Regions from separate parts of the Bradyrhizobium sp. BR 1433 genome, predicted to be linked through region 3. Evidence: predicted binding sites of a transcription regulator. Region 3 holds the regulator's gene; each other region holds the start of a gene.
The links. The regulator PhoB, encoded in region 3, activates phosphate uptake and scavenging genes when phosphate is short. The targets are predictions, from matches to a motif close to TGTCATNNANCTGTCAT.

Region 1 (7,014 bases), 640 kb from region 3:
GCACGCGAAAGAATTCGCAGCACCTCATGTTCCGCCCCTCCGGGCCCCCAGCATAACGGCTCTGACATCGGTACCGGAAGATGCCGGGGAGGTCCATCCCCGGCAATCGCGTTGCCTCGCCTTGGCGGCAAGGCCGTCAAGACCAAGAGTCCGGTTCCGTCGTGGCTGTGACCGAACTAGTGTCCCGAATCCGAAGTTCGCATCATTTGCCGCACCTTCGGAGCGAACTTCGGATTCGATAAGGACACTAGCAAACTTATAATTCTAGTGTGCTTTATGAATGCGAAGTTCGTGAAAGTGGCTGCCGCGAAATCGCACGAACTTCGCATTCAGCACACTAGACCGGCTTCGGGTCGAGCGTGATCGCCCACAGCTCGGCGTCGACGCGGTCGCGCAGGCTCACCGTCATCTGCCCGCTCTTGCCGTCGATCTTGACGTGGCCGAAGAACTGCATGCCCGCCGACGGCGGCAGGTTCTGGTTGCCGTCGCCCGGCGCCTTGATGAACTTCACCTCGGGGCCGAAGGTGTTGTCGAGCTCGTTCGGACCGAACGTGCCGGCATGCAGCGGGCCGGAGACGAATTCCCAGAACGGATCGAACTCCTGGAACTGGGCCTTGTTCGGGTTGTAGTAGTGCGCGGCGGCGTAATGCACGTCGGCGGTCAGCCACACTGTGTTGACGATTCCCGCGGTCTTGATGAAGCGCAGGATATCGGCGATCTCGAGCTCGCGGCCGCGCGCCGGACCATCGCCCTGCGCAAAGGCTTCCGAGCCCTTCTTGTTGGCCGCATCGTCATAGACGATCAGCGAGAGCGGCATGTCGGAGGCGATCACCTTCCATGTGGCGCGCGAGTTGAGCAGCGCGCGCTTGAGCCAGGCCATCTGGTCCGGGCCGATGAAATAGGCGTCGGGGCCGTACTGCTCCTGCAGGTTCGGGCCGTTGGGGCCGCGATAGCTGCGCTCGTCGAGCATGAAGACGTCGAGATGCGGACCGTAGCTCAGCGTGCGATAGACGCGGCCCGGCTCGACGATGCTCTCGCCCATCGGATACATCTCGTGGAAGGCCTTTGCCGCGCGCGCCGCGAGCACGGTGATGTCGCGCTCCTTGTAGGCCGCCGGCAGCTGCTTCGACAGCGACCAATTGTTGGTCACCTCGTGATCGTCCCACTGCACGAAGATCGGCACCTCGGCATTGAAGGCGCGGACGTTGTTGTCGAGGAAGTTATACTTGTGGGCGGCCCGGTATTCGTCGAGCGTCTCGGCGACCTTGGCCTTCTCGGGGATCGTGACGTTCTTCCAGATCTTGCCGTCGGGAAGCTTCACCTCGGACGGGATCACGCCGTCGGCGTAGATCGTGTCGCCGGAGTGCAGAAGGAAATCCGGAGCGTGCTTCTTCATCGCGGCGAAGGTGATCATGCCGCCGTCGTCGGGATTGATGCCCCAGCCCTGGCCGGCAACGTCGCCGCCCCACACGAAGGAGACGTCGCGGCGATCGCTCGGCGCGGTGCGGAAGCGGCCGACCACCGGCTCGCCGACGATGTCGATATGGGCGAGGTCGCGGAAGCGGACGCGATAGAAGATGTCCTGGCCGGAGGGCAGGTTCTCCAGCAGCATTTTTGCGGTGAAGTCGCTCTCCGGCAGCGCCGTGATCGGCGGCAGCGTATGGGCGTCCTTGAACGATTCAGTGGTCGCGACCTCGACCATCATCTGCGCCGGCCGGTCCGCACGCGCCCACACCACGCCGCCGTCGACGCCGACATCGCCGGACTGGACGCCGTGGGTGATCACGGGGCGGTCGGCGGCGCGCGACAGATAGGGCATCGCAATCACGCCGGCGCCGGCCGCAGCCGCCGTGGAGAAAAAACGTCGGCGGGTGAGATTTCGCGAGAACCGGATCGTCATGGGGAGCCTCCTCAGGTCACAGCGACAATGCGCCGCAGGCGCGCCAAGACCTAGAAAAATTCCATGACGGAGAGATTACAGCGGCGGGAGTGCGGGACGTAAGGGAAGCACATCTGTCAGGCTCCCTCCCCCGCAAGCGGGAGAGGCAAGGGGAGTTTGCGGTTAGAGAATGGCGGCGCCTCTACGCCGTGCCTGCCGCCCGGAACTGCGTCGCAGCCCGTTGCAAATTCTGCGGCATGCTGAACAGCAGCGCCTTGCGGTCGGCGACGGCGTTATGAAGCTGCTCCAGCGCGATGTTGAACGCGGTCAGCGTGCCTTCCTCGATGGCGCCGTGCTCGAAGCAGTCCAGCGTGTGGCGCAGGATGTCGTCGGCCTCCGCCTGCATCTGGTCGAGTTCCTCGATCGAATCGCTTTGCCGTGCGGTCTTCAGCATCTCCAGCAGGCGTTCGCGCTGCGAGGTGTTGGTGTTGCGCTCGTCATGCTTGAGATAGCCGGCGAACCACGCGCCGGCTGAGCCCATCGCCGAGAACGCCATCAGGCTCCACCAGATGTAGTCGCTGTAGCGGTCGAGGAAGGTTTTCTCCTCGCCGTCGACGAAGGCGGCGGCGCCCGGATGCACCGGAATGGTGGCATCCTTGTCGGTGTCCGGCGTCTCGATCTTGGCGGCGAGCGGGAAATCGGTCTTGAGCGACTGCCGGATCGCGAACAATTGCCGCGTGAAAGCCGCGACCGTCGAGTCCGACAGGCCCTTCCGCGCAACGATGTGATGCGAGAAGCTGATCGTCTTCACCTCATCGTCGGGCCGGTCGGCGGAGCCGAGCGAGCCGGCGGGGATTTCCGCGGCCTCATAGGCCGGATGGTTCTGCGCGATCGCCTCGGAGGCGTCGATCGCAAGGAAGCTGGGCTCGCCGCCGTCGCGGACCGACGCCGTGATCGCATCGATCGTGATCTTGCTGTTGGCCGGGCCGACGGCGAGATAGGCGTCGGCCTTGAGATTTTTGATCGCTTCCGCCGCCTCATTGGCCGGGAATTGAACGATCTCGACCTTCATCGGGTCGACGCCGTATTGCGTCAGGATCAGCTTCAGCAAATTGACATTGGCCGGGGTGCGGCCGACGACGCCGATCTTGCGGCCGGCGAGCTGTGCGATCTTGGTGATCCGCGCGGATTTCCGAACTTTGCCCTTGGCGGGCGGTACCCACATCACCACGACATTCTTGCGCAGGGTCGCGACCGCCTGGGCATTCTTCGGCACTTCGAGATCGCCGCGGATGATGGCGAGATCGGCCTTGCCGTCGGCCAGCGTCTGGGCGCTGGCGGTAGCGCCCTCGGTCTGCACCGGCCTCAGCTTGACCTGGGTGTTCTGCTGGTTGTTGAGGGCCTGCGCCAGAGCCTGCACGACCTTGAGGTCATCGCTGTTGGCAGGACCGACCGCGATCCGCAGCGTCACCGGACGCACGGCGAAATAATAGCCGGCCAGCAACGTGCCGATGATGGCCAGCGCGCCCGCGATCAAAACGAACATCAGCCGCCGCTTTGCCGAACGCAGCGGCTTGGGCGACATGCTGGCGGAGCCGTCTGTCATCGATCTCGCAAACAATCGTCGGGGCTCAATCTCGCAAAACTACCAACGCGCATACATCCTCTATGTGTAGCAAATTACTGAATGGACAGATGTTACAACTCCGTCATGGTTACCAGCGGCGATAGGACGCGATTTCGGCCTTAATTTGGGCGTGGATCCCATCCCGGAGGCCGGTTGTTAGGCTAAAGTCGGCGTCAAACGGGAGGGTTACCATGGTCGAACGGCTGTCAGCGGAGGCGAGGAAGGCCGCCCTTTGGGAACTGGCCGGCTGGTCGGAGGCGTCCGGCCGCGAGGCGATCGCCAAGACTTTCGTGTTCAAGGACTTCAACGAGGCCTTCGGGTTCATGGCCCGCGCCGCCCTGGTCGCCGAGAAGAGCGACCATCACCCTGAGTGGAAAAACGTCTACAAGACCGTCGAGGTGGTGCTGTCGACCCACGATGTCGGCGGGGTGACCAAGCGCGACATCGACCTCGCCAAGGCCATGAACGCGATCGCAAGGCAGCTTGGGGTCAGTTGACCCCGGCGCGTGGAACCTTGCGCGGGTCCGCCGATGTCCCCAGATTCGCATCGTCCGCCGCCGAACTGGCGCGGCGTCGAGGAACCTTGCGATGACATCGAGCGAACACGGTGTGGGATTTGGGCCTGCCGATCGGCTGGCGCAGGACCCTGAAAGCGTGCGCCGCCGTTTCTGGATCAAGTTCAAGAAGGTGGTGGCGGGCCTGCCCTTCGCGGAGGACCTGTTGGCCGCCTATTACTGCGCCTTCGATCGGCAGACGCCGCGCCATGTGCAGGCGGCGCTGCTCGGGGCGATCGCCTATTTCATCCTGCCGTTCGATTTCGTGCCCGACATGTTGCCGATTCTCGGCTTCACCGATGACGCCGCGTTGCTCGCAACCGCGCTCCGCATGGTGGCAAGCCACATCACGCCGGAGCATCGCGATGCCGCTCGCGCCGCGCTGAAGCGCGGGGTGCCTGAAGAGGAGTGAGATCTGTCTTCTCCTTCCCCCTGAAAGGGGGAAGGTCGGGATGGGGGTCAGCCGCAGGCGATACTGCAAGCGGAGAGAGCCGATCCCCACCCGCTTTGCTCTCGCGAGCAAAGCGACCTCCCCTTTTCAAGGGGAGGTTAGGTCGTCCCGGATGGAGCGCAGCGCAGTCCAGGCTGCTCTTACCGCGGATGGCTCGGTCCGGATTTCGCTGCGCTCCTTCCGGGCTACGCAATCTCTTCCTCAGCTTCCCGGGTGCAGGATCACCTTGCCCATCGCCTTGCGGCCGGCGAGCACCTTCAGGGCTTCTGATGTCTGCGACAGCGGGAAGGTGCGGTCGACATGCGAGGAGATCTTGCCTTCCGCGGTCCACTGCACGAGCTTCTCGAGGTTCTTGCGGTTCTTGTCCGGATTCTGCCGCGCCCAGGCGCCCCAGAACACGCCGCGGATATCGCAGCCCTTCAGCAGTGCGAGGTTGAGCGGGATCTTCGGAATCTCGCCGGCGGCAAAGCCGATGACCAGGAAGCGGCCTTCCCACGCGGTCGAGCGCAACGCGGCTTCGGCATAGGCGCCGCCGACCGGATCGAACACGATGTCGGCGCCCTTGCCGTCGGTCAGCTTGCGCAGGCCCTCTTTGAGATCTTCCTTCGCATAGTTCAGCGTCAGCTCGGCGCCGTGTTGCTTGGCGAATGCCAGCTTCTCGTTCGACGAGGCGCAGGCAATCACCTTCAACCCCATCAGTTTGCCGAGCTCGCACGCAGCAAGGCCGGTGCCACCGGCGGCCCCCAGCACCGCGAGCGTCTCGCCCGGCTTCGGGCTCGCGCGATCTTCCAGCGCATGCAGCGCGGTGCCGTAGATGATGATGATGCCGGCGGCGCGGTCGTAGTCGAGATTGTCGGGAATCTTCACGATCGAATTCGCCGGCAGCGCAATCTTGTCGCGCGCGCCGTTGTGGCCGCAGGACGCGACGACGCGATCGCCGACCTTCAGGTCAGTGACGCCGGCGCCGACGCTTTCGATCACGCCGGCAACTTCGGCAGCCGGCGAGAACGGGAACGGCGGCTTGATCTGGTACTTGCCCTGGATCATCAGGATGTCGAAGAAATTCAGCGCCGCCGCCTTGATCGCGATCACGGCTTCGCCGGGAGCCGCCACCGGATCGGGCACATCAGCCAGCACGAGATCGTCAGGTTGACAGTATTGCGAGCAGAGGATGGCTTTCATGGACACACCTGAGTTTCGGACGCAGAAAGAGCTGCAAGATCTTGGACTACAAGCTTCATGCCGGATTTGCGGCGGAGCGACAATACAGTGCGGAGGGATCAAACTATGTTTGAAAAAGGCCTGCTAGCGAAAAAGCGCATCCTGATCACCGGCGGCGGCTCCGGCCTCGGCGCGGCGATGGGCCGCCGCTTTGCCGAACTCGGCGCCGAACTGATCATCTGCGGACGGCGCGAGGGGCTGCTGGAGGAAACCGCAGCGAAATTCCGCAGCGAACTCGGCGCGAAGGTCTCGACCGCGCGATGCGATATCCGCGACGGCGCGGCGGTCGAAGCGATGATGGATCAGGTCTGGCAGGACGCGCCGATCGACGTGCTCGTCAACAATGCTGCCGCAACCTTTATTGCGCAGAGCGAACATTTGTCGTTCCGTGCGGCGGACGCGATCCTCGCGCCGACACTGCATGGCACGATGTACTGCACGCTCGCCGCCGGCCGCCGCTGGATCGACGGCAAGCACAAGGGCGTGGTGCTCTCGATCCTGTCGACCTCGACCATCACCGGCCGCGCGTTCACGGTGCCGTCCGCGATGGCCAAGACCGCCGTGCTGGCGATGACCAAGAGCCTGGCGGTGGAGTGGGGCCCGAAGGGCATCCGCACCGTCGCGATCGCGCCCGGCGCGTTCCCGACCGCAGGCGCGACCGGACAGTTGCGCCCCGAAGGGCGCGGCGAGAGCTGGGCGCATCGCAATCCGCTCGGCCGCGCCGGCGAGCATTCGGAGCTCGCCAATCTCGCGACCTTCCTGATCTCGGATCAGGCCGGCTACATCAACGGCGAGATGGTGGTGCAGGATGGCGGCTCGCACTTGCGCAGTTCCGGTGCCGAGGACCTGCTGCAATGGACCGATGCGCAGTGGGAGAAGCAGCGCGCTGCGCGCGCCAAATGATAACGCGTCGCGATACGCGCCCGACGGTGAGCGGCGTTCGTCTTTCGGCTAACTGCCTTCCCAAAAAAGCGTTTCCCGGTTATCCATCCGAGCCGGCGGAGGGGAATCGCCGGGCCATCTTGCAGTCACAATGATGGGGGAACCAGTTGGCCGTGCGGCAAATTCTGACATCACTGGTTGCTTGTATCCTGTGCGGGTTCATCACCCTCGCGCCGGCGCAGGCTGCGCCCAAGAAAGATACGGCCAAGGAAGCAGCCAAGCCGGCGCCTTCGGCTGCCGCGGCTGCGGCCGGCGGCGCGGAGCCGACGCTGATCGGCCAATTCGGGACCTGGGGCGCGTACACAGCATCGCCCAACGGCAAGAAGGTGTGCTTTGCGCT
Region 2 (7,014 bases), 530 kb from region 3:
GGGCGCCAAGAGCCTGCGCATCTCGACGGCGACGATAACCCCTGATCTCGCGGTTCGCGCCGTTCCGGTGATCGACCCGACCGCGTTCCTGGAAGCGAGCTTCGTGCAGGCCGACGATGCGCCGCTGCTGCCGGGGCAAATCTCGATCTACCGCGACGGTATCTTTGTCGGCCGCAGCCGGATGGCCACCGCCGCCAAGGACGAGACAGTGCGGCTCGGTTTCGGCGCCGACGACAAGGTCAAGATCGAACGCACGGTGGTGAAGCGCAACGAGGGCTCCGCCGGCCTGATCGTGACCACGTCGAAGACCGACGAGCGCGCCTTCAAGACCACGGTGCGCAACGGCCACGACTTCCCGATCAAGGTCGCGATCCAGGATCAGCTCCCGGTCAGCGAGAACGACGATATCGTGGTCGAGATGCTGCCGTCGTCGACGCCGGCGACGACGACCAACCTGCGCGACAAGCGCGGCGTGCTGGAATGGGCGTTCGAGGCCAAGGCCGGCGAAGTCCGTGACATCAATTTCGCCTGGCGGATGCGCTGGCCCAAGGACAAGGGCGTCGTGATGGTGCCGGCGGGCTAGAGCCCGTGCCGGGGCTCTAGCGTTGTTGCTTGACGCGTTTTCTTCACGCGAACCGGAACCCACTTCGCTTGAAAACGCTATGAGGACCTGCGTCATCTGCCGATGACAACCCTGCCGATCTCGGGCATCACTTTGCCAAAGGCAACAAAGCCTGAGATCGGGAGGATCCATGAGCTACCAGCACATCATCGTCGATGATCCGCGTCCGCGCGTCCGCCGCATCACGCTGAACCGCCCCGAAAAGCGCAACGCGCTGAACAATCGCCTGCGCGGTGAGATCTTCGAGGTGCTGGAGCAGGCCGACCGCGATCCGGAAATTTCGATCTCGATCCTGCGCGGCGCCGGACCCTGCTTCTCGGCGGGCTACGATCTCTCCGCCGACAATCGCGTCGACCAGCCCTATCACTCGGCATCCGGGCCCGGCCAATGGTCGCGCCATGTCGTCGAGGGCTGGTTCTCGATCTGGGATCTCGCAAAGCCCGTGATCGCGCAGGTGCACGGCTATTGCCTCGCCGGCGGCACCGAGCTCGCGACCGCTTGCGACGTGGTCTACGTCGCCGACGACGCCCAGATCGGCTATCCGCCGGTGCGGCTGATGAGCCCGCCCGACATGCAGTATCACCCGTGGCTGGTCGGCATGCGCCGTGCCATGGAATTGATGCTGACGGGCGACGCGATGTCCGGCCGCGAGGCCGCCGAATGGGGCTATGCGACCCGGTCGTTTCCGCTCGCCGAGCTGGAGACGAAGACGCTGGATTTCGCCGAGCGCGCGGCCAAGGTGCCGATCGAGCTGCAGCAGCTCAACAAGCGTAGCGTCCACCGCGCGATGGAAATCATGGGCGCCCGCGCCGCGATGCGCGCCGGCACCGAGATCCAGGCACTGGCCTTCACCACCGAGGCCAGCAAGGCCTACATGGCGGGCTTCCGCCGCGACGGCGGCAGCGTGAAGGCGCAGCTCGACCAGCGCGACACGACGTTCGGAGATTACCGGACGAAGAAGGAGTGACGTGGTTTGCCGCGCGCGCTGACCGGTGCGGCGATAATGGCCGGTTTAAATTCGCTGTCATGCCCCGCCTTGAGCGGGGCATCCAGTACGCCGCGGCCCATCCACTAAGTTCGGACGTCTCTGCAATACTGGGGTCGCCCGGCCGAGCCGGGCGACGACACTGGTGTGATCGGCGAGAGCAGCCCCGTCACTTCGCCTTCAGGAACTCGCCGACTTCGAGCAGCACGAACTCGTCGTCATCGGTCTTGTTCGGGTCGCGGCTCGAGGAGAATGGCAGGTTGTTGTCGTTGCCGACGATGATGTGGGTGTCGTCGACCCGGTCGACGTTCTCGATGGTGAAGAACGGGAAGGTGTAGACGCCGTCGTTGAGCGGCTTGCGCGCCTTCTTGTTCGGATCGCGGATCTTCATCAGGTCGATATAGGCGATCTTGCGCACCGGCTTGCCGACATTGGCATCGGACAGCTCGATCTTGTAGACGCGCTTGAACTTGGCGAGGTCAGGGAAGCAGTTCTCGCCGCGCTGGCCTTGCGGGCAGGCCTTGTCGGCGGTGCCTTCGCCATTGTCGCGCTCGATCACGAGGCCCTGGGCCGAATCGATCATGTTGAAGTCGCCGATCGCATTGCCGTTCTGCTCGAACACATACTGCCAGTAGCGTCCGGTGAACTTCTCCGCCGCGACGTCGAATTCCAGGATGCGCGAGGCTTCCTTGCCGTCGACCTTCTCCCAATCCTTCTTGTCCGCATCCCACAGCGGCCCCTCGAGCAGGCCGTAGAGGAACTTGCCGTCCTTGGAGGACGCAAAACCTTCATAGCCCTTGGAGCGGCGCAGGTTGACGTTGGTGTAGCTGGCGCCGGGCGCGCCGGGCGACTGCACCGCCCAGTGATCCGGCGAGCGCACCGGCTTGCCGTCGGCGACGGTCTCGAACACGGCGAGGATCTTGCCGGTCTTGTCGGCCTTGAGGATGTAGGGCCCGAATTCATCGCCGATCCAGAAAATGTCGTTGATGATCTGGAAGCCTTCGGTGTCGAAATCGGCACCGGTCAAATAGCGCTTGGCGGTGTCCTCGTGGACGATGCGGAACGGCACCTTCCTGTCGGGATCGTGCAGGAACACGGTCTCCTGACGCTCGATCTTGCCGCTCGCCCAATCGATCTTGTGCCGGTTCAGGTACAGCATCGAGTCCGCCGAGTTGTAGCGCGAGCCCATGCCGTTGTCGGTGATCACCCAGAACGAGCTGTCGGACATCACCTTGATGCCGGAATGGCCTTGCAGCGGCTGGCCCTTGAACGGCAGCGACACGCCGGTCGGCCGCTCGTACGATTTGCCCATCACGGTGCCGATGGCGTCGACGCGCTTGCCGGTGGTGTATTTGCCCGAGGTCTTCAGATCATCAGGGGCGTCGGCGGGCGCGTCGATGAAGCTCTCCGCCGGCATCGCGGCGTGTCCCGCCAGCGTCGCCGGGAATTCGCCCTCACCCTGCGCGAACGCCGATGTGGCGAGCAGGATCGAGGCGACGGAGCAGAGCAGGGACAGGCGCATGGTTGATCTCCCAAAGGATAAACGATGCGGTGTTCTCCGAGCCGCCTGTTACAGCCGCCTGACAGTTTTGTGAACCGCGGATGTTGCGGCGGGATAAGGCTTGCGGCGTTACGTCGCCTCTCTCCGTCATGCCCCGGCCTTGTGCCGGGCATCCACGTCTTTGTTGCAGTTAGAGAGGAAAGACGTGGATGGCCGGGACGAGCCCGGCCATGACGAATAACGGGACCATCGTGAGGCGGTTAGATCGGCCGCATCGTTTGCGGCAGCAGGAACGGTACGCCGTCTCCGGTGTAGGCGATCGCAGCGTCGATCTCGAAGATCTCGCGCAGCGTCTCGGTCTTCATCGCCGCCGTACGGTCGCCGTCGACGGCAAGCCGGCCGCGGTGCAGCAGCAGGATGCGGTCGGCGAACCGCATCGCGAGGTTGAGGTCGTGCAGGATCGCGATCACCGCGGTGCCGCGGGCGGCGCGCCGCCGGGCCGTTTCGACCAGGTCGATCTGGTGCCGCAGATCGAGGCTCGAGGTCGGCTCGTCCAGCAGCAACAGTCCCGGTCCATGCAGCGCTTCGCCGCAGGCGAGCTGCACCAGCACGCGGGCGAAATGCGCCCGCTGCTGCTCGCCGCCGGACAGTGTCGGCAATTGCCTGAAACGGAAACGCGCGAGCCCGACCTCGTCGAGTGCCGCCTCGACCAGCGCCCGCGCCACGGCACGCGGGCTTTCGCCTGCGCCCATGCTGACGATTTCCTCGACGGTGAACGGGAAGGTGACGTTGACGTGCTGCGACAGCATCGCGCGGTGCTGCGCCAGCGCGCGCGGGCCGTAAGCTTGCAGGTCGCGCTGCCTCAGCCTGATCGCTCCGCGCGACGGGCGCAGGTCGCCCGACAGCATCCGCAGCAGGGTCGATTTGCCGGCGCCGTTGGGACCGACGATCGCGACCATCTCGCCGGCGCCGATCTGCAGCGACACCGCATCGACCAGATCGGTGCCGCCGACCGTCATCGATACCGACTGTGCTTCGAGCAGGGCCGTCATAGCGACACCAGCCCGCGCTGCCGCAGCAGCATGGCGAGGAAGAACGGCGCGCCGATCGCTGCCGTCAGGATGCCGATCGGCATTTCCGCGGGTGCCACGATGGTGCGCGCCACGGTGTCGGCGCCGACCAGGAGGATGGCACCGAGCAGTGCGGACGCCGGCAGCAGCAGCCGATGCGCGGGCCCGATGACGAGCCGCAGCAGATGCGGCACCACGATGCCGACGAAACCGACCACGCCGCAGACCGAGACCGCGACCCCGGTCATCGCCGACACCAGCACGATCGAGATCCGCTTCAGCCGTTCGACGTCGACGCCGCTGTGGAACGCCTCGGCCTCGCCGAGCACCAGCACGTCGAGCCCGCGCGCGATCGAGAGGCAGGCGACCAGCGCGACCGCCAGCACCGGCGCCAGCGCTGTGAGCTTGCTCCAGGTCGCGCCGCTGAGCGAGCCGAGCAGCCAGAAGGTGATGTCGCGCAGCTGGCGGTCGTCGGCGACGAACACCAGAAGGCCGATGCCGGCATTGGCGATCGCGGCGATCGCAAGCCCGGCCAGCAGGAAGATCGCAATCGATGTCCGGCCGCCGCGGCTGGCGATGCCGTAAAGCACGATGGTCGTGATCAGCGAGCCGGCAAAGGCCGCGATCGGCAGCAGCTGGTGTTGCAGGAAGCGCAGGCTTTCGCCGAGCTGGCTGTCGGTGAACACGATCGCGGCCGCCGCGGCAAACGCGCCGCCGGAGGAGACGCCGACCAGCGCGGGGTCGGCGAGGGGATTGCGGAACAGGCCCTGCATGATCGAGCCTGATACGGCAAGGAGGCCGCCGACCATCGCCGCCGCCGCGATCCGCGGGATGCGGATCGACCACACCACGAGCTGGTCGCGTGCGAGCAGCGGGTTGGCGACACGATCAGCCCATAGCCCAAGCGCTGCCGGAAGCCGCGCCATTGGAATGCCGGCGGCCCCGACCGTCAGAGCGACCAGGACGGTGCCTGCGAGCGCCGCAAGCAGGCAGAGCAGGGTGAGTGTCGCGGCCGGCCGCAGCGACATGCCGGCGCGCCGTTGTTTCGCACGCCCGCGGCGTTCGGCCAGCACGCTCATTGCCGGCAATTCGCGGTCAGCGCGGCCGGCCTGAAGTTGTCGGCCTCCGGCGCCAGCGCCGGATAGAGCTTGACCGAGAGGTCGCGTGCCGCGGCCGCGGTGCGCGGCCCGAAGCCGAGCAGATAAAGGCCTTCCATCGAGATGAAGGCCTTGTTGGCCGCGACCGGCGTCAGCGCGAAGGCCGGATGCGCGAACACGGCATCCGACGTCAGCGAGTCCTTGCCGCGATCGATCGACAGCACGACATCCGGTTTCGCTGCCACGATGGCCTCGTCATTGACCGGCTTGTAGCCGTCGTAACCGTCGATGGCGTTGACGCCGCCGGCTAGCCGGATGATCTCGTCTGCGGCGGTCTTGTGGCCAGCGGCCATCGCCCGGCCATTCAACAGCGACATCACGAACATCACGCGCACCGGCTTGGTCACCTTGGCGCGCAACGTGCGCAATTGCGCGAGATCGCTTTCCACGGCCGCGGTCAGGCAGGCCGCACGCGGATCGGCGCCCATGGCGTGGCCCACCAGTCTGATCTTCTCGACCAGCCCGGCCTCCGAAAACGTCTCGGGCACCAGCACCAGCGGCACCTTGGCCGCCTCGAGCACGTCCATGGTCTCCTTCGGCCCGGAGCCCTGCACCGCGAGCAGCAGCGACGGGTGCAGGCCGAGCACGCCCTCCGGCGACAGCTGGCGCATATAGCCGACGTCGGGCTTCTCGCGCAGCGCAGCCGGCGGATAGAGGCTGGTCGCATCGACGCCGACGATGCGGTCCTCGAAGCCGAGCGCATAGAGGATCTCGGTGATCGCGCCGCCGATCGAGACGATCCGCGTGGGATCGTCGATCACGACGTCACGGTCGCGTGCATCATGCACGGTGATGCCCTCGGCAGTCGCTGCACTGATCGGCAGCAGACAGGAGAGCGCGAGCAAAGCGAGCGTGCGACAAATTGTCATTGGGGCCGTCACTTGGTCAGGATCAGCTTGTTCTGCGAGGTCAGCCGCAGCCGGTAATGCTCCTCGCCGTGCGCGATGATGATCTCGCGCTCGGTCGAGAACAGGTCACGGCTGTCGAGGCGATTCCCGCGCATGACGAGCGTTTTGGTCGCGTCAGACGCTGATACGGCCTGCTTCCCGGCCGCACCGATATTGTCTCCGGAAGTTGCCGACATTCTCGTGGTGCTGCGCCTTCGCAATCTTCAAATGGTGCTTGCTTGTATAAGCGGGCGAAGGCGCATTCCAACGGCCGCACTTTACAATCGATATAAACAGCGCCGCCGCATTCTTGACCGTTTTGTTGCCGGCTCGTAACCAATCCTCACGCGATGCAAGCGGTGGCTTGATCGCGATGTAGCCAGCAAGCCGCTCGTCGGAGAGCGCACGCCAGCCAAACCAGAAAAGCGATGATCAGGCTGGGGCTAGAATGGCTGACGGGGCTAGGGTTTCGCGCGCCTTGATTTTGAGCGCGTCGGTGTTCTCATTTGCGGCAGCACTGCCGGAACGCGGCTTCGCGCAGACCGCCGATCCGTCGGCTGCGCGTCCTTCGACCGAGCGGCCGAAGCAGGCCAAGCGGAAGCCGAAGCCGGCGGCCGAAGCTCAGGCGGCGCCGGCGGCGATGAACGCGCGGGCGCAGATCGGCGCGGTGCCGGTGCAATCGCTCGACACCATCACGGCGGTGGCCTCCAAGACCGAGGAGCGCGCGATCGATGCGCTGGCGCCGGTCAGCTCCGTCACGCTGGAGAAGATCCAGGGCCTGCAGCCGAACCG
Region 3 (7,014 bases):
GAACCAGTTCTTCAGCCTGGATCTGACCAAGACGATGGCCAACCTGCCGGTGACCATCAACAACTTCGTGCAGAGCCCCTACGCCTACTGGAAGGAGCTGGCGTGGAGCGGTGCGCTGCTCATCACATTCACCGTGCTCGCGTTGAATATCGGCGCGCGTATCCTTGGTGCCGAAAGGGCCGCAAAATGACCGAGCTTTCCGTCTCCACGACTGCCGCAGGCCACGTTCCGCAGGTTCCGCTGCCGGAAGCGCCGCCGAAAGTCACGGTGCGCAATCTCAACTTCTATTACGGCGAGCACCACGCGCTGAAGAACATCAACCTGACGCTCGGCACCAACCGCGTCACGGCGTTCATCGGCCCGTCCGGCTGCGGCAAGTCGACCCTGCTGCGCATCTTCAACCGGATGTATGACCTGTATCCGGGCCAGCGCGCGGTCGGCCAGCTGATGCTGGACCAGACCAACATTCTCGACCCCAAGCTCGACCTCAACTTGTTGCGCGCGCGCGTCGGCATGGTGTTCCAGAAGCCGACGCCGTTCCCGATGACGATCTACGAGAACATCGCCTTCGGCATCCGCCTCTACGAGAAGATCTCGAAGTCCGAGATGGACGACCGGGTCGAGAAGGCGTTGCGCGGCGGCGCGCTTTGGAACGAGGTCAAGGACAAGCTGAACGCCTCCGGCCTGTCGCTCTCCGGCGGCCAGCAGCAGCGCCTGTGCATCGCGCGCACCGTGGCGGTGCGCCCCGAGGTGATCCTGTTCGACGAGCCGTGCTCGGCGCTCGACCCGATCTCGACCGCCAAGGTCGAGGAGCTGATCCAGGAGCTCTCCGAGGACTACACGATCGCGATCGTCACCCATAACATGCAGCAGGCGGCGCGCGTCTCCGACAAGACCGCCTTCATGTATCTCGGCGAGCTGATCGAGTTCGACGACACCAACAAGATCTTCACCTCACCGAGCGATCGGCGCACCCAGGACTACATCACCGGCCGGTTCGGTTGACCGGCGCATGATCCGGAAAAGTGGAAACCGGTTTTCCGATCAGGTCATGCTAAAATTCACGACACGATACCATGATCCCCGGGATCATGGTTGAGGGAGACAAGCGATGGCTTCTGAACATACCGCCAAGGCATTCGACAGCGACCTGCAGGAGTTGACCCGCCTGGTCGCCGAGATGGGCGGCCTGGTCGAACGGATGATTACCGAGTCGGTCGACGCGCTGATCCGTCGCGACGTCGCGCTCGGCAAGCGCGTGGTCGCCGCCGACATCGAGATCGACAATCTGCAGCGCAACATCGAAGAGCGCGCGGTGCTGACGATCGCCCGCCGCCAGCCGATGGCGATCGACCTGCGTGAGATCGTTAGCGCGATGCGCGTCGCCACCGACCTCGAGCGGATCGGCGACCTCGCCAAGAACATGGGCAAGCGCGTCGCGGCGTTGGAGAGCGATTTCCAGCCGCTGAAGCTGATCCGCGGCCTCGAGCACATGACCGACCTCGTGCTGTCGCAGGTCAAGTCGGTGCTCGACGCCTATGCCGCGCACGACCTGCCGGCGGCGATGAACGTCTGGAAGGGCGACGAGGAGGTCGATGCGATCTGCACCTCGCTGTTCCGCGAACTGCTCACCTACATGATGGAAGATCCGCGCAACATCTCGTTCTGCATCCATCTGATGTTCTGCGCCAAGAACATCGAGCGGATCGGCGATCACGCCACCAATATCGCCGAGACCGTGTTCTACATGATCGAGGGCCAGCAGATCACCGACAAGCGCCCGAAGGGCGACATGACCACTTTTGCCACCACGGTGCCGGGCAACTGAGGCATGATCGGCAAGCGCGGAACCGGCAAGAGCGAAACTGGATGATCCTCGCGACAACTCGTTTCCGCGGGGACTATGCTCGAGGAAGTAAGCGTTTCGGTTTGCGTCTGGGCAACGGATCACCACAGAGAAAGAACTTAGACCGATGAGCGCACGCATTCTGGTAGTCGAAGACGAGGAAGCGCTGACGACGCTGTTGCGCTACAATCTCGATGCGGAAGGCTACGATGTCGAGACGGTGGGGCGCGGCGACGATGCGGATACAAGGCTGAAGGAGCGCGTTCCCGACCTCGTGGTGCTCGACTGGATGTTGCCGGGCCTGTCCGGCATCGAGTTGTGCCGCCGCCTGCGGGCGCGGCCCGAGACCAAGCAGCTTCCGATCATCATGCTGACCGCGCGCGGCGAGGAAAGCGAGCGCGTGCGCGGGCTTGCCACCGGCGCCGACGATTACATCGTCAAGCCGTTCTCGGTGCCGGAGTTGCTGGCGCGGGTGAAAGGCCTCTTGCGCCGGGCCAGCCCGGAGCGGCTTGCGACCGTGCTGACCTATGGCGACATCGAGCTCGACCGCGAGAAGCGCCGCGTGGCGCGCTCGGGCCGTCCCATCGATCTCGGGCCGACCGAGTATCGCCTGCTCGAATTCTTCCTCGAGCATCCCGGCCGCGTGTTCAGCCGCGAGCAACTGCTCGACAGCGTCTGGGGCCGCGACATCTACATCGACGAGCGCACCGTCGACGTGCATATCGGCCGCCTGCGCAAGCTGCTCAATCCGGGCCGCGAGCAGGATCCGATCCGCACCGTGCGCGGCGCCGGCTACGCGCTCGACGACCGCTTTGCCAAGGCCGAGCCGCAGCCGTAACGGGCGTTGGCTTAGCCCCGGCCCATCCAGCGTCGTCATTGCGAGCGTAGCGAAGCAATCCATTTCACCGCAAACGCGGAACGATGGATTGCTTCGTCGCTAACGCTCCTCGCAATGACGGTGGAGGCCACAAAAAAATCCCCGCTTTCGCGGGGATTTGTTTTTGAGGTCTTCCGTCGTTTTCCCGAGTGCTCACTTGATCTGCGGTTTCGCCGACGGCCGGCGGCGATCAGCGGCGGGCTGGTAGGCGACGCGCGAGTGATGCGCGCAATAGGGCAGGCCGCCGAGCGCTTTGCCGCCGCAGAAGAAGAATTCCGGGCTCGAGGGATCGCCGACCGGCCAGTGACAGGTGGCCTCGTTGAGCTCGAGCAGCGACAGCCGCTGGCTCATCGGCACCACATTGTCGTAGGAGATCGGATCGGGCTCCATCTCGGCCTCGAAGGCGTGCGCCAGCGCGGTGTTGCCGCGCGAGACCGGGCGCGCCACCCGCATCATGTGCTGGGCGGGGCGGGCCTTGCGCTGCCGCGGCGCGGCCGTGGAGGGTGCCTTGGCGCGGCCGGAGAGGCCGAGCCGATGCACTTTGCCGATCACGGCGTTTCGCGTCACATTGCCAAGTTCCGCCGCGATCTGGCTGGCCGACAGGCCGGACTCCCAGAGCTTCTTCAGCTGCTCGACGCGATCGTCGGACCAGGTCAATACAGTCATCGCATTCTTCCCTTCGCGTAGCGCCGGCCAAGCATTGGAGCGGCGCTGCGAGCCAATCTGGACAAATATCCCTGCGGCCAGAATCCCTTAGCCCTCGCCGGGCACGGTGTTGCGCCCGAACGTTTACGCGAGACACAAAGGCTACTTAGAGGGTCCAGTACCGCCGCACGAGATGTCGTACCCGACAGGCCAAACGCTACAATATGGCGTGACTCTGGCGCAAGAGTCCGCGGCCGTGCGTCCACATGTTCCCACACAGTTAAGCGTTGCGATGAGGCTTTTCCACCGCACCGGAATGCCCCGGATTGCGCTCGTTTCGCATTGCAGGAAGGCCACTTCGTGGCGATTGACACTTACCGACCGCAGCATACAATGCCCGCCACGTGCCGCCCGCAAAGGCGGCCGTTTTGTTTTCCGAAGCTGGCCGTTGCTGCGCTGGCGTCAAGGCGCGCGGCAATTGTCGGCTCAAAAGCCGTCAGTGATCGCCATGACCAACGCTGCCACGTCGCATCTGCTCCCCGTCTTCGCCAGGGTCGATCTCGGTTTCGAGCGCGGTGAGGGCGCCTGGCTGATCGCAACCAACGGCGACCGCTATCTCGATTTCACCTCGGGCGTCGCGGTCAACGCGCTCGGGCACGCGCATCCGTATCTCGTCAAGGCGCTGCAGGAACAGGCGACCAAGCTCTGGCACATGTCGAACCTGTTCAAGAGCCCGGACGGCGAGGTGCTTGCCGCGCGGCTGTGCGAGCAGAGCTTTGCCGACTTCGTGTTCTTCTGCAATTCCGGCGCCGAGGCGATGGAGGGCGTGATCAAGCTGGTCCGCCATTATCACTTCTCCAAGGGCCATGGCGAGCGCTACCGCATCATCACCTTCGAGGGCGCCTTCCACGGCCGCACGCTGGGCACGCTGGCGGCGACCGGCTCGGCGAAATATCTCGAGGGCTTCGGCCCGCCGATGGACGGTTTCGACCAGGTGCCGCATGGCGACATCGAGGCGGTGAAGAAGGCGATCGGCCCGCACACCGCCGGCATCCTGATCGAGCCGGTGCAGGGCGAGGGCGGCGTGCGCTCGGCGCCGCAGGCGTTCTTCAAGGCGCTGCGCGCGCTGTGCGACGAGCATGGCCTGCTGCTCGCTTTCGACGAGGTGCAGACCGGCATGGGCCGCACCGGCGAGCTGTTCGCCTACAAGCGCACCGGCGTCACGCCGGATGTGATGTCGCTGGCCAAGGCGCTCGGCGGCGGCTTCCCGATCGGCGCGGTGCTGGCGACCGCGCAGGCTGCTGCCGGCATGGCGCCCGGCTCACACGGCTCGACCTTCGGTGGCAATCCGCTCGCGGTCGCCGCCGCCAATGCCGTGCTCGACGTCATGCTGAAACCCGGCTTCTTCGAGCATGTGCAGAAGATGTCGCTGCTGCTCAAGCAGAAGCTCGCCTCCGTCGTCGACCGCTATCCCGGCGTGCTGTCGGAGGTGCGCGGCGAGGGGCTGTTGATCGGCGTCAAGGCCGTGGTGCCGTCGGGCGACCTGATCGCCGCGCTGCGCAGCGAGAAGCTGCTCACCGTCGGCGCCGGCGACAATGTGGTGCGGTTCCTGGCGCCGCTGATCGTGACCGAGGCCGAGATCGACCAGTCGATCACCGCGCTCGAGCGCGCCTGCGCGACATTGTCGGCGGCGCAGCCGAAGAAGGCGGCTGGATAATGAGCAAGCCGGTCCGTCACTTTCTCGATATCAACGAGCTGCCGCTCGGCGAACTGCGCAACATGCTGTCCGCCGGAGCCGCCATGAAGGCGAAGCTGAAGGCGCATGAGAAGGGCAGGAAGCCGCTCGAAGGCAAGACGCTGGCGATGATCTTCGAGCGCCCGTCGACCCGCACAAGGGTGTCGTTCGACGTCGGCATGCGCCAGCTCGGCGGTGAATCCATCATGCTGACCGGCGCCGAGATGCAGCTCGGCCGCGGCGAGACCATCGCGGACACCGCGCGCGTGCTGTCGCGCTATGTCGATGCGATCATGATCCGCATCCTCAACCATGACGCGCTGCTCGAACTCGCTGCTCACGCCACCGTTCCCGTCATCAACGGCCTGACCCGGCGTTCGCATCCCTGCCAGGTGATGGCCGACCTCATGACCTATGAGGAAAACCGCGGCTCGATCGAGGGCAAGACCGTGGCCTGGACCGGCGACGACAACAACGTGCTGGCCTCCTGGGCGCATGCCGCCGAGCGGTTCAAGTTCCAGCTCAATGTCGCGACCCCGCCGGAGCTCTCGCCGAAGAAGCCGATGCGCGACTGGATCAAGGCGACCGGCGCGCCGATCATGCTCGGCGCCGATCCGGAAGCCGCCGTGCGCGGCGCCGACTGCGTCGTCACCGACACCTGGGTGTCGATGGGCGACAAGGAGGGCGAGCACCGCCACAACGTGCTGCGGCCCTATCAGGTCAATGCCAAGCTGATGTCGCTCGCCAAGCCGGACGCACTGTTCATGCACTGCCTGCCCGCGCATCGCGGCGAGGAGGTCACCGACGAGGTGATCGACGGGCCGCAATCCGTGGTGTTCGACGAGGCGGAAAACCGCCTGCATGCGCAGAAAGGCATTCTGGCCTGGTGTTTCGACGCGGTCGCGTCGTCGTAGATCAGTATGCGTTGTCGTCCCGGGCAAGCGAAGCGCGACCCGGGACCCATAACCACCGCTGTCAATTGTTGCGAAGGCTGGGGCACCAGCTTGATGCAAGCAACTCACATCGGTGGTTATGGGTCCCTGCTTTCGCAGGGACGACGGAACCATCCGCGTTAGTGAACCCCTTTATTTCATGGTCCGAGATCCCAGATAGAGCGCCATGGTTTCACAATCCCCCGACATCAAAATCACGCCCGAGGCGCCGGTTCGCGCGCCGTCAGCGGTTCCGGTCGACGATGCCGTGCTGGCCTTCGAGGTCGGCGCGCTGGACCTGCGCGGCCGGCTGACCCGGCTCGGCCCCGCGCTCGACGAGATCCTGCACAAGCACGATTATCCGCCCGCGGTCGGCAAGCTGCTCGGCGAGGCGATCGTGCTGACCACACTGCTCGGCTCGTCGGTCAAGTTCGAGGGGCGCTTCATCCTGCAGACCCGGACCGAAGGTCCGGTCTCGCTCCTGATCGTCGATTTCCAGGCGCCCGACCGGCTGCGCGCCTATGCGCGCTACGACGCATCGCGCCTGAAGAACGGCCAGAGCTCGGGCGAGCTGCTCGGCAAGGGCCACCTTGCGATGACCATCGATCAGGGCTCGAACACCAGCCGCTACCAGGGACTGGTCGCGCTCGACGGCGGCGGCCTGGAAGAGGCGGCCCACGAATATTTCCTGCGCTCGGAGCAGATCCCGACCCGGGTGCGGCTTGCGGTCGGCGAGGAGATGCGCGGCGGCGAAGGCGGCAAGCTGCGCTGGCGCGCCGGCGGCATCCTGCTGCAATTCCTGCCCAAGGCGCCCGAGCGCGCCAAGCAGGCCGATCTGCATCCCGGCGATGCGCCGGAAGGCACGGGCACGCATAGCGTGCCGGACGATGACGCCTGGGTCGAGGGCCAGTCGTTGATCTCGACCGTCGAGGACGTCGAGCTGATCGATCCCGATCTGTCCGGCGAGCGGCTGCTCTAT
Region 4 (7,014 bases), 2.9 Mb from region 3:
CTCGGGCCGATGGCCGGCGTGCTGGCGATCGCGATCCACACCACCGGGGCGCTCGGCAAGCTGTTCGCCGAGATCGTCGAGAATGCCGACATAAAGCCGGTCGAGGGCATCCGCTCCACCGGCGCGAGCTGGCTGTCCTGCATGCGCTTTGCCGTGCTGCCGCAGGTCTCGGCCGGCTATGCCAGCTATGCGCTGCTGCGCTTCGAGATCAACGTCCGCGAGGCGTCGGTGATGGGCTTCGTCGGCGCCGGCGGCATCGGCCAGGAGCTGGTGGTCGCGATCCGCAAGTTCTACTATTCCGACGTCAGCGCCATCCTCATCACCATCATCGTCACGGTCTTCATCATCGACATCTCGACCGGCTGGCTGCGCGGCCGGCTGTTCGGCAAGGAGACCCGTCGATGAGCCAGATGCCGAGGCCGGACACCACGGAACTGCGCGCGAAGTACCCCGACGTCTTCGAACGTCCCGCATCGGCACGGTTGGCGATGCCGGCCATGATCGCGGCGGCGCTCGCGATCTTCGTGTTCGGACTGGTCGATCTCGATTTCTCGCCGTCCAGGCTGATCGCGGGCCTCGGCCAGCTCGGCTGGATCACCATGCTGATGCTCCCGCCGAATCCGGGCTCGTCGTTCCCGCTCTACATGCAGGCGCTCGGCGAGACGCTGTCGATCGCGGTGCTCGGCACCACGCTTGCCGCGGTTTTGGCGCTGCCGGTCAGCCTGCTGGCGGCGCGCAACATCATCCCCTCGAACCTGATCCGCTTTCCGGTGCGCCGCTTCCTGGAACTCGATCCGCGGCGTCGATACGCTGATCTGGGCGCTGGTCTGGATCAACGTCGTCGGCCTCGGTCCGTTCGCCGGCGTGCTGGCGATCATGGTGTCGGACTTCGGTGCGTTCGGAAAGCTGTTCTCCGAGGCGATCGAGGCCGCGGATCGCAAGCAGGTCGAGGGCATCCGCGCCTCCGGCGGCAACGCGCTGCACGAGATCCGCTTCGGCCTGCTGCCGCAGGTGCTGCCCGTGATCGCCGGGCAGGTGCTCTACTTCATCGAGTCGAATACCCGCTCGGCCACCATCATCGGCATCGTCGGCGCGGGCGGCATCGGCTTGCAGCTTGCCGAACAGATCCGCGTGCTGGAATGGCAGAAGGTGTCGTTCCTGATCCTGATGATCCTGATCGCGGTTGCCGCGATCGACTTCATCTCGAGCAAGCTGCGCTTTGCGATCATCGGGCAAAGGGCGGTGGTGTAGAAAGTTACCTCGCCCCGGGGAGAGGTCGGATTGCGCAGCAATCCGGGTGAGGGTGTTTCCCCGCACTCATATTTATCCGCTTTGTGGAGGCGGCCCCTCTCCCGCAAGAGCGGGGCGAGGGAGCAGAAGCACGTCAGCCGTTCTCGACCAGAAACTCCACGCGCTCGGCGGCGAAGCGCGAGCGCTTGGTTACCAGCGGCTGGTCCAGCATGTCGACGTCGGTGGCGTCGACCACCAGCACCGGCCGTCCCAGCGGCAGGTCGAGCCGCGCGGCGTCGGTCGCATCGACGATCGCCGCGGTGATCCGGGTCGAGGCGCGGTGGTAGTCCTTGACGCCGTAATGCCCGAGCAGCTTCGTCATCGAGCGGACGTTGGCGAACACGCTGCCGGCATCGGGAAACCGCTCGGCCGACAGCCAGGTGGTGGAGACGCAGATCGGCGTCCGGTCGGCGAGCCGCACCGCTTCGATCCGGATCAGCGGCGCACCGATCTTCAGGCCGAGCTCGCGCGCAATCTCGCGATTGGCGGTGTCGCTGCTCGCATCGATCAGCTGGCCGCGCGGCTCGTGACCGCCGGCGCCGACGATCTCGGAAAATCGCGTGCGTGAGCGCAAGGGATAGGCGAGGCGCTGGGCTTCGACATAGGTGCCGCTACCGCGTTCCGCGCGCACCAGGCCGCGCTCGGCCAATGCGGCGAGCGCCCGCCGCACGGTGTGCCGGTTGACCCGGTACGTCTCGGCGATCTCCATCTCGCCGGGCAGCTTTTCGCCGGCGGCGAAGCGGCCGTCAGCGATGCCGCGCTCGATGCCGTCGGCGACCTGCCGCCACAAGGCGACGCCGGAACTTTCCTGCATGCTCATGGCGCGGTGATACCAGAAATCTTTGGTTTGTCACGAAACAGTCATGGCGCTCCGCTATCAAGTTGTCTAGTATCATAGACAACTTGATGCAAGCAAGGTTGCCCAAAGGTTTGCCCATGAGTTCGACCGGACCAAACAGCAAACAGGCCCAGCGCAAGGCCGCGATGACGGTGCTGGCGCACGCCGCCGCTGCTGATATCGCCGGCAGGCTGGCGGCGATCGCGGTGCCCGCGCATGAGAACCTGCGCGAGCCGGAAAACGGCCTTGTGATGCTGCGTGGGCGGATCGGCGGCGACGGTGCGCCGTTCAATCTCGGCGAGGCGACGGTGTCGCGCGCGGCGGTGCGGCTTGCGACCGGCGAGGTCGGCTTCGGCTACACGCTCGGCCGCGACGCGCGGAAGGCGCAGATGATCGCGCTGTGCGACGCCATGGTGCAGTCGGCGGAGTTGTCCGGCGAGGTGGAGGCCAAGGTGATCGCGCCGCTGCGCGTCGCCATGAACGCCGAACGCGGCCGCAAGGCAGCGGAAACCGCGGCGACGCGGGTCGATTTCTACACGATGGTGCGCGGTGAGGGATGATGCAATGACGACGATTGCCGAAATGCCCGCGGGCTTTGCCGACAAGGTGCTGTCGGCGCAGTCGACTTTCCGTTCCGTGATGGATGCGATGGCGCGCCCGGGCAGCGTGCAGCGCGTCGCCGCGAGCGTCGGAACACCGGCCGGCATGATGCGCGGCTCGGCCGCGATCGCGCTGACGCTGTTCGATCACGACACGCCGATCTGGCTCGACGCCGCGATGTCGGCGACGCCGGACGCCGCCCGCTGGCTGAAGTTTCACGCCAGCGCGCCGGTGGTGGCCAATTCCTCGATCGCGAGCTTCGCTTTGATCGGCGATGCCGCGAGCCTGCCGGCGCTCGATCGCTTCGCATTCGGCAGCAGCGAATATCCTGACAGGTCGACCACACTGATCCTGCAGGTCGACAGCCTGTCGCAGGGCCCGGCCTTCGAGCTGAAAGGACCCGGCATCGACGGCAGCGCCGTGCTGCAGGCGATGATCAAGCCGCGCGACCTGTTCCAGCGGCTTGCGATCAACGAGGCGTTGTTTCCGCGCGGCATCGACGTCGTGCTGGTCCATGACGACAATATTGTCGCGATCCCGCGCACCACGCGGCTGATCGCAAGTGGAGTGTGAGCGATGTATGTAGCCGTCAAGGGAGGCGAGCGCGCCATCGAGAACGCTCATCGTCTGCTCGCGCATGAGCGGCGCGGCGATCGCGATGTGGCCGAGGTGACGCTGGCGCAGATCTCCGAGCAGCTCGCGCTCGGCGTCGACCGCGTGATGACCGAGGGCTCGCTGTACGACCGCGAGCTTGCGGCGCTCGCGATCAAGCAGGCCCGCGGCGACATGATCGAGGCGATTTTCCTGGTGCGCGCCTTCCGCGCCACGCTGCCGCGGTTTGGCGCCACCGAACCGGTCAATACCGGCGAGATGCAGGTGCGGCGGCGCATCTCCTCGACCTTCAAGGACGTTCCGGGCGGCCAGATCCTGGGGCCGACGTTCGACTACACCCATCGCCTGCTCGATCCGCAGCTCACGGAAGGCTTCGTGCCGGAGCAGCCGGCGACCGCGGAAGCTTCGCAGGCGGCAACGCCGCGGGTCACCGACATTCTCGGTCGCGACGGCCTGATCGAAGCCTCGCCGCAGGCAGATGGCGACGCGCCGGTCGGCGACCTCACGCGCGAGCCGCTGAGCTTCCCGGCCGATCGCGATCTGCGACTGCAAAATCTGGCGCGCGGCGACGAGGGTTTCCTGCTCGCGCTCGGCTACTCGACGCAGCGCGGCTATGGCCGCAACCATCCCTTCGCCGCCGAGATTCGCTTCGGCGAGGTCGAGGTCGAGCTGTTCGCCGAGGACGTCGGCTTTGCCGTGCCGCTCGGCTCGATCGAGCTGACGGAGTGCCAGATGGTCAACCAGTTCAAGGGCTCGACCACCGAAGCGCCGTGCTTCACCCGCGGCTATGGCCTCGCCTTCGGCCAGAGCGAGCGCAAGACCATGTCGATGGCGCTGGTCGATCGCGCGCTGCGCGCGGGCGAGCTCGGCGAGGAGGTGGGAGCGCCGGCGCAGGACGAGGAGTTCGTGATGTCGCACTCCGACAATGTGCAGTCGACCGGCTTCGTCGAGCATCTCAAGCTGCCGCATTATGTCGACTTCCAGTCCGAGCTCGGCCTGCTGCGCAAGCTGCGGCAGGAATTCGCCGAAGCCGATCAGGCGGTCGAACTCCAGGAGGCCGCGGAATGAACGCGCCGACGTACAATTTCGCCTATCTCGATGAGCAGACCAAGCGGATGATCCGCCGCGCGATCCTGAAGGCGATCGCGATTCCCGGCTATCAGGTGCCGTTTGCGAGCCGCGAGATGCCGATGCCCTATGGCTGGGGCACCGGCGGCGTGCAGGTGACGGCGGCGATCCTCGGTCCCGACGACGTGCTGAAGGTGATCGACCAGGGTTCGGACGACACCACCAACGCGATCTCGATCCGCAAGTTCTTCGGCAAGACCGCGGGCGTTGCGACCACGACCTCGACAACCGACGCGACCGTGATCCAGACCCGGCACCGCATTCCCGAGGCGTCACTGCACGCCGGACAGGTGCTGGTCTATCAGGTGCCGATCCCCGAGCCGCTGCGCTTCCTCGAACCGCGCGAGACCGAGACGCGGCGCATGCACGCGCTCGCCGAATACGGGCTGATGCACGTCAAGCTCTACGAGGACATCGCGCGCTTCGGCCATATCGCGACCGCCTATGCCTATCCGGTGAAGGTGAACGCACGCTACGTGATGGACCCGTCGCCGACGCCGAAATTCGACAATCCGAAGATGGACAATTGCGCGGCGCTGCAACTGTTCGGCGCCGGCCGCGAGAAGCGCATCTACGCGATCCCGCCCTACACCACCGTGGTGTCGCTGGACTTCGAGGATCACCCGTTCACGCGCTACCGCTTCAACGCGCCCTGCGCGCTGTGCGGCGCCGACAATTCCTATCTCGACGAGATCGTCACCGACGACAAGGGCGGGCGGATGTTCGTCTGCTCCGACACGGACTTCTGCGAGCAGCGCCAGGCCGCCGGCCATCACGGCACCGAGAGCGCAGCGCCGCACAAGGAGAAGGCGCATGTCTGAGCTCTCGAGCCTCGAGAACGACGAGCCGCTGCTGGTGGCCGTGGGGCTTGCCAAGAACTACGGCCGGCTTCCGGCCTGCCGCGACGTCTCGTTCGCGCTCTATCCCGGCGAGGTGCTGGCGATCGTCGGCGAATCCGGCTCGGGCAAGTCGACGCTGCTGCAGCTGCTCTCGGCGCAGCTCGCGCCGAGCGCGGGCCGGGTGTCCTACCGGATGCGCGACGGCGTGCTGCGCGATCTCGCTGAACTCGGCGAGGCCGAGCGACGCTTCCTGTTCCGCACCGACTGGGGCTTCGTGCACCAGGACACGGCGCAGGGCCTGCGCATGGGCGTCTCGGCCGGCGCCAATGTCGGCGAGCGGCTGATGGCGGTCGGCTGGAATCATTACGGCCGCATTCGCGATACCGCGTCGACCTGGCTGGAACGGGTCGAGATCGATACCGGCCGCATCGACGACGCGCCGAAGACCTATTCCGGCGGCATGCGGCAGCGGCTGCAGATCGCCCGCAACCTCGTCACCGAGCCGCGGCTGGTGTTCATGGACGAGCCGACCGGCGGCCTCGACGTCTCGGTGCAGGCGCGTTTGCTCGACCTGATGCGCAACCTCGTCAGCGAGCTCGGGCTTGCCGCGATCGTCGTGACCCACGATCTGGCGGTGGCGCGGTTGCTCTCGCATCGCGTGATGGTGATGAAGGGCGGCCACGTCATCGAGACCGGTCTGACCGACCAGGTGCTCGACGATCCGCGTGAGCCCTATACGCAGCTGCTCGTTTCCTCGATTCTGCCGCCATGAGCTTGCCAATGACCGCGATGATCGAACTTGCCAATGCCGAGAAGACCTTCACGATGCATCTGCAAGGTGGCGTCGAGCTGCCGGTGGTGCGCGGCGTCTCGTTCCACGCCGACCCGGGTGAGTGCGTGGTGCTGTCGGGCCCGTCGGGCGCCGGCAAATCCTCGATCCTGAAGATGATCTTCGGCAATTACCGCTGCGACAGCGGCCGGATCGGCATCCGCCACCATGGCAAGGTGATCGACCTCGCCACCGCCGAGCCGCGCCAGGTGCTGAGCATCCGCCGCTCGACCATCGGCTATGTCAGCCAGTTCCTGCGCGCGGTGCCGCGGGTCGCGACCATCGACGTCGTCGGCGAGCCGCTGATCGCCAACGGCGTGGCGCGCGAGGAGGCCCGCGAGCGCGCAGGAAAGCTGCTGCGCCGTCTGAACATACCGGAGCGTCTCTGGACCTTGCCGCCTTCGACCTTCTCCGGCGGCGAGCAGCAGCGCGTCAACATCGCGCGCGGCTTCATCTCGGACCTGCCGATCCTGCTGCTGGACGAGCCGACCGCTTCGCTCGATGCGGCGAATCGCGCCGTGGTGGTCGAGCTGATTGCGGAAAAAAAGACCAAGGGCGTCGCGATGGTCGCGATTGTCCATGACGACGAAATCCGCCATCTGATCGCCGACCGCATCGTCGATGTGACCTCGTTCGCGGCTGCTGCCTGAAGGACCGTTTGAAATGACCGCCAAGCAAGACACCATCATCGGCAACGCCCGGCTGGTCCTCGCCGATCGCGTGATCGAGCAGGGCTGGGTCGCGATTGCTGATGGCAAGATCGCCGAGTTCGGCGAGGGCCGGGCACCCGAGGCCGCCGAGGATGCCGGCGGCGACCTCCTGATGCCCGGGCTGATCGAGCTGCACACCGACCATCTTGAGATGCACTATGTGCCGCG

Region 1: ACSKB9_RS23670 (alkaline phosphatase D family protein) is a predicted target of PhoB. The motif match lies at 1,964-1,980, and genes of this name have one in related genera.
Region 2: ACSKB9_RS18345 (esterase-like activity of phytase family protein) is a predicted target of PhoB. The motif match lies at 3,177-3,193, and genes of this name have one in related genera.
Region 4: phnF (phosphonate metabolism transcriptional regulator PhnF) is a predicted target of PhoB. The motif match lies at 2,139-2,155, and genes of this name have one in related genera.

What each region holds. Positions count from the first base shown of each region.
Region 1 covers NZ_JBPUGG010000001.1:4,901,637-4,908,650, reverse strand. The annotation lists gene ACSKB9_RS23675 (N-acetylmuramoyl-L-alanine amidase family protein) at 1-28, opposite strand, end outside; gene ACSKB9_RS23670 (alkaline phosphatase D family protein) at 338-1,900, opposite strand; gene ACSKB9_RS23665 (TAXI family TRAP transporter solute-binding subunit) at 2,082-3,485, opposite strand; gene ACSKB9_RS23660 (4a-hydroxytetrahydrobiopterin dehydratase) at 3,698-4,003, shown strand; gene ACSKB9_RS23655 (YkvA family protein) at 4,095-4,472, shown strand; gene ACSKB9_RS23650 (NADPH:quinone oxidoreductase family protein) at 4,713-5,693, opposite strand; gene ACSKB9_RS23645 (SDR family oxidoreductase) at 5,799-6,635, shown strand; gene ACSKB9_RS23640 (invasion associated locus B family protein) at 6,788-7,014, shown strand, end outside.
Region 2 covers NZ_JBPUGG010000001.1:3,739,165-3,746,178, reverse strand. The annotation lists gene ACSKB9_RS18355 (mucoidy inhibitor MuiA family protein) at 1-583, shown strand, start outside; gene ACSKB9_RS18350 (enoyl-CoA hydratase-related protein) at 753-1,589, shown strand; gene ACSKB9_RS18345 (esterase-like activity of phytase family protein) at 1,777-3,129, opposite strand; gene ACSKB9_RS18340 (heme ABC transporter ATP-binding protein) at 3,369-4,160, opposite strand; gene ACSKB9_RS18335 (FecCD family ABC transporter permease) at 4,157-5,257, opposite strand; gene ACSKB9_RS18330 (heme/hemin ABC transporter substrate-binding protein) at 5,254-6,204, opposite strand; gene hemP (hemin uptake protein HemP) at 6,213-6,419, opposite strand; gene ACSKB9_RS18320 (hypothetical protein) at 6,337-6,558, shown strand; gene ACSKB9_RS18315 (TonB-dependent hemoglobin/transferrin/lactoferrin family receptor) at 6,671-7,014, shown strand, end outside.
Region 3 covers NZ_JBPUGG010000001.1:4,266,297-4,273,310, reverse strand. The annotation lists gene pstA (phosphate ABC transporter permease PstA) at 1-190, shown strand, start outside; gene pstB (phosphate ABC transporter ATP-binding protein PstB) at 187-1,005, shown strand; gene phoU (phosphate signaling complex protein PhoU) at 1,112-1,828, shown strand; gene phoB (phosphate regulon transcriptional regulator PhoB) at 1,974-2,684, shown strand; gene ACSKB9_RS20820 (GcrA family cell cycle regulator) at 2,877-3,389, opposite strand; gene ACSKB9_RS20815 (aspartate aminotransferase family protein) at 3,877-5,085, shown strand; gene argF (ornithine carbamoyltransferase) at 5,085-6,017, shown strand; gene ACSKB9_RS20805 (Hsp33 family molecular chaperone) at 6,223-7,014, shown strand, end outside.
Region 4 covers NZ_JBPUGG010000001.1:7,181,035-7,188,048, forward strand. The annotation lists gene phnE (phosphonate ABC transporter, permease protein PhnE) at 1-405, shown strand, start outside; partial or broken gene phnE (phosphonate ABC transporter, permease protein PhnE) at 402-1,251, shown strand; gene phnF (phosphonate metabolism transcriptional regulator PhnF) at 1,385-2,110, opposite strand; gene phnG (phosphonate C-P lyase system protein PhnG) at 2,227-2,688, shown strand; gene phnH (phosphonate C-P lyase system protein PhnH) at 2,693-3,301, shown strand; gene ACSKB9_RS34540 (carbon-phosphorus lyase complex subunit PhnI) at 3,305-4,408, shown strand; gene ACSKB9_RS34545 (alpha-D-ribose 1-methylphosphonate 5-phosphate C-P-lyase PhnJ) at 4,405-5,289, shown strand; gene phnK (phosphonate C-P lyase system protein PhnK) at 5,282-6,079, shown strand; gene phnL (phosphonate C-P lyase system protein PhnL) at 6,088-6,786, shown strand; gene ACSKB9_RS34560 (alpha-D-ribose 1-methylphosphonate 5-triphosphate diphosphatase) at 6,800-7,014, shown strand, end outside.